Regions from separate parts of the Herbaspirillum sp. 1173 genome, predicted to be linked through region 1. Evidence: predicted binding sites of a transcription regulator. Region 1 holds the regulator's gene; the other holds the start of a gene.
What was found. Region 1 encodes FliA, which starts transcription of late flagellar genes. Its sites were predicted from a motif close to CTAAAGTTTNNNNNNNNNNNGCCGNTA; they were not measured.
Positions count from the first base shown of each region.

Region 2: a site for FliA is predicted at 1,728-1,754, ahead of J2X56_RS11905 (FlxA-like family protein). Genes of this name have one in related genera too.

Region 1 covers NZ_JAVDSP010000001.1:182,806-186,248, reverse strand. Annotated here, with positions in the region: gene flgA (flagellar basal body P-ring formation chaperone FlgA) at 1-479, shown strand, start outside; gene flgM (flagellar biosynthesis anti-sigma factor FlgM) at 693-1,007, shown strand; gene J2X56_RS00900 (flagella synthesis protein FlgN) at 1,039-1,497, shown strand; gene J2X56_RS00895 (RNA polymerase sigma factor FliA) at 1,626-2,363, opposite strand; gene J2X56_RS00890 (antiactivator of flagellar biosynthesis FleN protein) at 2,369-3,172, opposite strand; gene flhF (flagellar biosynthesis protein FlhF) at 3,207-3,443, opposite strand, start outside.
Region 2 covers NZ_JAVDSP010000003.1:9,914-13,356, forward strand. Annotated here, with positions in the region: gene J2X56_RS11895 (Lrp/AsnC family transcriptional regulator) at 1-361, opposite strand, end outside; gene hppD (4-hydroxyphenylpyruvate dioxygenase) at 509-1,624, shown strand; gene J2X56_RS11905 (FlxA-like family protein) at 1,819-2,166, shown strand; gene J2X56_RS11910 (MFS transporter) at 2,209-3,443, opposite strand, start outside.

The DNA of each region.
Region 1 (3,443 bases):
TGCCCAATGGTGGCCGCCTGTTCGGCCGCACCACGGTCGGCATCAAGTGCGTGGCCCCCTCCCCCTGGACCATCTACCTGCGCGCCAACGTGCAGGTGATCTCGGATTACCTGGTCGCCGCGGTCCCGCTGGCCCAGGGCCAGACCATCAGCGCCAGCGACATCACACGCATTCGCGGCGACATGTCGGCGCTGCCCAGCGGCGTGATCACCGAAGAATCACAGGTCATCGGCCGCGTCGCCAACATGTCGCTGCGCGCCGGTACGCCGCTGCGCCTCGACACCATCCGCAACCAGCGCGTGGTGCAGCAAGGCCAGGCGGTACGGGTCGTATCGATCGGCCCGGGCTTCCAGATTTCCACCGAAGCGCGCGCCCTGACCAATGCCAACGAAGGCCAGATGGCCCAGGCCCGGACGGCGGCCGGCCAGGTGGTGAGCGGTATTGCCAAAGCGGGCGGGATTCTGGAAATCAACTACTGAGCCGGCGACCCCGGCTTCTGTATTGATATGAAGCAATTTCCCGCAGGGCAAGTGCCGCGCGGAACGCAGCGGATCGCCCGAACAGGAATGTGAAGAAAAGTACCCGAATTCAGCTTAATTCAGGTGCGGGAATGTTAAAGTTTGCCCAGAACTGGTCGATAATCCATACGACAGGCGGGTGCGAAGCGCCCCCACCCTACAAGGAATACTGCCGTGAACGTTAACGACGCCCTCAAATCTGCTGCCCTCAACACCGAGCAGACGCAAACGCAGACCCGCAACACGACTGCCGCCAATCCTGCGGGCACTGACCCGGCCGCCACCAAAGCGGCTTCGGACAGCGTGCGCTTGTCCAGCACCTATCAGGCGCTGGAAACCAAGGACACCAAAAACGGCGGTTTCAATGCCGAAAAAGTGGAAAAGCTGAAAGCGGCCATCGCCAACGGCACTTTCCAGATCGATGCCGACAAGATCGCCGACGGCGTGATCGATACCGTCAAGAATCTCATCAGCGCCCGCCCGGCCTGATTACCGTTTTACCGCTCAGAGGATCTTTCGCATGAATCCGGCCAGCAACCTGTCCCTGGAACACGCCGCGCTGTCGCGCCTGGTGGAAAAACTGAGCCAGGAACAGGCACTGCTGGCGGAAGCCACCGCCGAAGGCCTGACCGACATCATTACCGAAAAGGCCGCGATAGTTGCTGAAATGTCCACGCTGGCCGGCAATCGCCATGCGCTGCTGGGCAGCCTCGGCTACAGTGCAGATGAAAGCGGCATGCAACAGTGGATGAATGAGCAAGCCGGCGACGCTGACCGCGAGATCTGGGCCAGCCTGTTCGAACTGGCGCAGGACGCCAAGGAACTGAACCGCGTCAATGGCCTGCTGATCGGCAAGAAGCTGTCCATCAATCAGAGCGCCCTGACCATCCTGCAGGGCAAGACCGGCACCGGCAATTTCTATGGCCCGGACGGCCAGAACAGCATCCGGTCCTCGGGACGCCGTCTGGGCGTGGTATAAGTTTCAGCCGCTTCCCGCTCACGGAAGCACAGCAAGATCGCATCAACAAAAAGCCCGGCATTTGCCGGGCTTTGTCGTTAACGCGTCCTGCGACCTCTCTCGGATCTGCGCCCTGAAGGCAGGCAGCCTCAGGCCACCCCGCTCCAGGAATGCTCGCGCAGATACGAACGCATGCGCGAGATCGCCTGGCTGTGCAACTGGCACACGCGCGATTCGGAAACGCCCATGACGGCGCCGATTTCCTTGAGGTTCATTTCCTGCTCGTAGTACAGCGCCATCAGGATCTGCTCACGCTCGGGCAAGGCCTTGATGGAATCCACCACGGCTTCACGGAAACCGCCATTGATCAGGCTCTGCAGCGGATCATCATCGCCGTCGCCGGTCTGGTAGCGGTCCAGGAAGTGTTCGTGGCCGCCATCGTCGTCGTGAAAATCTTCGTAATAGATCAACTGGTGGCCGCCGCAGTCGGTCAGCAGCGACTGATACTCGGCCAGGCTAATTTTCATGTGCTGCGCCACTTCCGCTTCTTGCGGCTGGCGGCCCAGTTGCTGCAGCAGGGACTGCATGGCTTCTTCCACCTTGCGCGCATTCTGGCGGATGCTGCGCGGCAGCCAGTCGCTGCTGCGCAGCTCATCCAGCATGGCACCGCGGATACGCTGCACGGCGTAGGTCTCGAACTGCGCGCCATGGGTTTCCTCGTAGCGGTTGACGGCGTCGAGCAAGCCCATCATGCCGGCCTGGATCAGGTCGTCCACCTCTACGCTGGGGGGCAGCTTGGCCTTGAGCTGATGCGCCAGTTTCTTGACCAGCGGCGCATGCTGCTCCAGCACGTCGTTCTTGCCCTTTTTTCCCTTGACGTTATACATGCACGTCACACTCCCAGACTGGCGCCGTCGGTGGCCATCCCGTAGCTGCTGCGGGCTGCATCCGGACCGGCCGTGAAGCGCTTGGACAGGCGCTGGAAGGCCAGCGCGGCACCGGCGAAGGGAAACACGTCCATCACCGCCCGCCCCTGTCCGGTGGCGCGGCGAATATGGTCATCCGCCGGAATCGCGCCGATGAAATTGAGCTGCGCCGCCAGGTAGCGGCTGGCCGCCTGGGCCATGTTGGCATAGACGGTACGGGCTTCGGCTTCGGTGGCATCGTTGACGATGAGACTGAAGGGACGGCGGCCGATGCGGTCGCTCAGGCTCTTCAGCAGCACATAGGCCGCCTTGATGGAAGACGCCGTGGTCGAGACCTGGATCACGATCTCGCCCATTTCCATGGTCGGCACCGGCAGCGACAGGTCGCGCGCCAGCACGCCATTGACGAGCGTAATCTCGGCCTGCTCGATGAGGCTGTCGAAGATCTCCGCCAGACGGCCGGCATGCGGATCGGTCGCCGAGGGCACGCTGCGGCGGGCGATGCGCGCCATCGAAAAACCTTCCGGCAGGAGCCGTGTGGCTTCCGCCATGGGACGCTCCATCCGCGCCACTTCCTGCAGCGTCGCCACGTCGTGACGCAGGCCGATGCGGGTCAGCAGACCGGTCGTGGCAACGTCGCCATCCACCACCAGCACGCTGTGCTTGGCCTGCGACAGGGACGCCGCCAGATTGATGAGCATGGCACTCTTCTCTTCCTCACCCAGCACCGAGAAGAAGGTGAACAGCCTGGGCACCGGACGCTCCAGCATCCGGCGCAGCCCTGCTGCCTGGTCGATATCGTAACTAGCCAAAGCTCACCTCACGCAGTCCCCGGTCATTCATGGACATGGCAGTAGGACCGATCACGCCCGGCAACTCACCTTCCTGGAATTCGAAAGGGGCGGTTTCACGCTTCTGCTTGAAGGCACGGTCGGCCAGGTAGAGCTTGTTGGCCACATGCAGGTCTTCGGGCACGCGCTGGCCATTGGCCACGTAATGCAGGTTGAGCTTGTGGCGGATCACCACATCCAGCACGTTGCC
Region 2 (3,443 bases), on a different contig from region 1:
AAGCGGCCAGGTCGGGGGCCACGATGCGCAGGATATAATCGCCCTCGCCCGTGACGGAGAAACATTCGGTCACTTCCGGCATCGTTTCCACGGCCTTCTCGAAGAGTTCGCCTCGGGTTTCGCCCTGGCGGTCCAGAGTCACGGTGGTGAACGCGGTCACGCCCAGACCGACCACGGCCGGGTCCAGCACGGCGGTGTAGCGTTCGATGACATGGGCTTCTTCCAGCCGCTGCACGCGGCGGCTGATCTGCGAAGTGGACAGGTGGACTTTCAGACCGAGGGCGCTATTGGTAATATGGCCATCTCGCTGCAGTTCGGTCAGCAAGGCCAGGTCGTAGCGGTCCACGTTGATGATGCTCATTTGTCTCTCCAAAGTTCATATTTAAGAATTATTTGTGCATATTATCTAATATATCGCGCAAAAAACAATCACAAATTGCAGTCTTGACGCAATAAACTCCTCGCATGGGCCGCGCTTGCCGGCCCTCCCCACACGAGGAGACACCAGATGGGCCACGCAGACACCCAGTTCGCCACCGCAGCCGCCAATTCCCCTGTCCGCGCCAGCGGCGACCTGTTCGACAATCCCATGGGCACCGACGGCTTCGAGTTCGTCGAGTACACCGCCGCCGACCCGGCCGGCATTGCCGCCGTGCTGGAGCTGATGGGCTTCACCGCCGTGGCGCGCCACCGCTCCAAGAATGTGACCCTGTATCGCCAGGGCCAGATCAACTTCATCCTCAACGGCGAACCCGGCAGCAATGCCGCCGCCTTCGCCCAGGTGCACGGGGCTTCGGTGAACGCCATGGCCTTCCGCGTCAAGGATGCGGCCCATGTGTACAAACGTGCACTCGAACTCGGTGCCGAAGGCGTGGAAGCCAAGCTGGGCCCGATGGAACTGAACATTCCTGCCATTCGCGGCATCGGCGGCTCGCTGCTCTATCTGGTGGACCGCTATGGCGACAATGGCTCCATCTATGACGTCGACTTCCAGTTCTTCCCGAACGTGGAGCGCAATCCCAAGGGCGTGGGCCTGACCTACATCGACCACCTGACCCACAACGTCATGCGCGGCGCGATGGATACCTGGTCGTCGTTCTATACGCGCCTGTTCAATTTCCGCGAGATCAAGTATTTCGACATCGAGGGCAAGGTCACCGGCCTGCGTTCGCGCGCCATGACCAGCCCCTGCGGCAAGATCCGCATTCCCATCAACGAGAGTGCCGACGACAAGTCGCAGATCGAGGAATTCATCAAGCAGTACAACGGCGAAGGCATCCAGCACATCGCCCTGGGCACCGACGACATCTACCAGACCGTGCGCGCGCTCTATGCCCGTGGCGTGCCGCTGCAGGACACCATCGCCACCTACTATGACCTGGTGGAATGCCGCATCCCCGGCCATGGCGAAGACCTGGCTGCCTTGCGTGAACTGAAGATCCTGATCGACGGCGCGCCCACCGATGGCCAGGGCCTGCTGCTGCAGATCTTCACGCAGAACCTGATCGGGCCGGTGTTCTATGAAATCATCCAGCGCAAGGGCAATGACGGCTTCGGCGAGGGCAATTTCAAGGCCCTGTTCGAATCCATCGAGCTGGACCAGATGCGCCGTGGCGTGATCTGATCCCCTGACCGAAGCCACTGCGGGCCGCCCTGAGGCCGCCCGCATGTCGAAGGCGCAGCACCCTTTACGGGACTGCGCCTTTTACTTTTTTTACTTTCCGTGGCTCAAGATGTCCGCGTGGCTGCCGTAAAACAAAGCGAAGGCACTATCGCAGTCCCCTTGCAATCCTTGCGCCCCTGTGGGCTGGAGTTCGCATGAACGTCGCGTATGAACAAGAACAACCTGCCCACGCTGAAGTCGCAGTGGCAGACACGCTGGACCATGACCCCGCCGAGCTGGTGGCGCAATTGAGCCACCGCATCCTGCTCCTGCAGCAGCAGGCGCAGTCCCTGGCGCGTTTCCCGGGCAACCGGGATGGCAAGCAGCAGCGCCAGTTGCTGCAGCAGCAGATCCGCAATCTCTACCAGCAATTGTTTGCGCTGGAACAGCAGCAGGCGCAGCAGCGCCGCCGCAGCGAAAACTATCTCAGCATGGCGCTCTCCGTGGCGGCTCATGCGGCGCACCAGCATGCGCACGGCGAGACGGTGGCACCGGCGCTGTAAGCCCGGCAAACCCGGTCTCAACGCCCTGCCCGGCCCTCCCGCTCAATAACGCAGCCGCGACAGGCTGACCAGGCTGGCCGCGCCCGCCAGGGCGGCGGCAAAGCACAGGACCAGCGCATACGGCGAGCCCGAGAACCCCATCAGCATCGCCACCACCGACGCCCCCACGGTCTGCCCGGTCAGGCGTGCCGTGCCCAGCATGCCGCTGGCTCCGCCGGTCCGTTCACGCGGCGCGGCACTGATCATGGTGCGGTTGTTGGGCGACTGGAACAGTCCGAAGCCGATACCGCACACCGCAAACATGGACAGCATCAGGCCATCGGGCGTGCTGCGGTCCACCGTCAGCAAGGCCAGCAATCCCAGGCACATCACGGCCAGCCCGATCCCCCCCAGCAAACCCGCAGCGACGCGGTCCGACAGCTTGCCGGCCACCACGCCGGTCAGCGCAACGGCCACCGGCCAGGCCGTCAGCAGCATGCCCGCGCGCGCGGCGCCCATACCCAGATGATTCTGCAGCATGAAGGGCAACATGACGAAAACCGCCATCTGCGCTGCAAAGGAGCAGAACGAGGTCCCGATCGACAAGGCAAACAAGGGGATGCGCAGCAGATCCAGCGGCAGCATGGGCGCGCTCGGCGACTGCAGCTTGAGCAGCAATGCCAGGCTGATGGCGGTCAGCAGCGCGCAGCCCGCCACCACCCAGCCGCCTTGCAGGTGGCCGATGGCATCGATGGTGTAGAGCAGCAAGCCGATGAAGGCCATGCACAGCAGCGCCGACTGGCGATCGAAACGGCGGGCCGACAAGGGATTGAACGGCAAGGCGCGGCTGCCCACGGCCAGCGCCGCCAGCCCCAGCGGGATGTTGATGAGGAACAGCCAGTGCCATGAGCCCAGATGCAAGATGACCCCGGCCACGGTGGGCCCCAGCGCATTGCCGGTCCCGGCCACCAGCGCGTTGTAGCCGATGGCCCGGCCCAGCTGCCGGGCAGGATAGATGAAGCGGATCAGCGCGGTATTGACCGACAGGATGCCGGCCGCCCCCAGCCCCTGCAGCACGCGCGCCAGGCTCAGTTGCAGCATGTCGCCGCTGGCTGCACACGCCAGCGAAGCCAGGGTGAACAGGAACAAGCCGCCCAGGTAGACGCGCCGATAGCCGATCACTTCGCCCAGGGAGGCCAGCGGCAGCAGGCACACCGCCATGGCGATCTGGTAGCTGTTGATGACCCAGATGGCATCGGCATCGCTGGCTTTCAGGTCGGTGGCCATGACCGGCAACG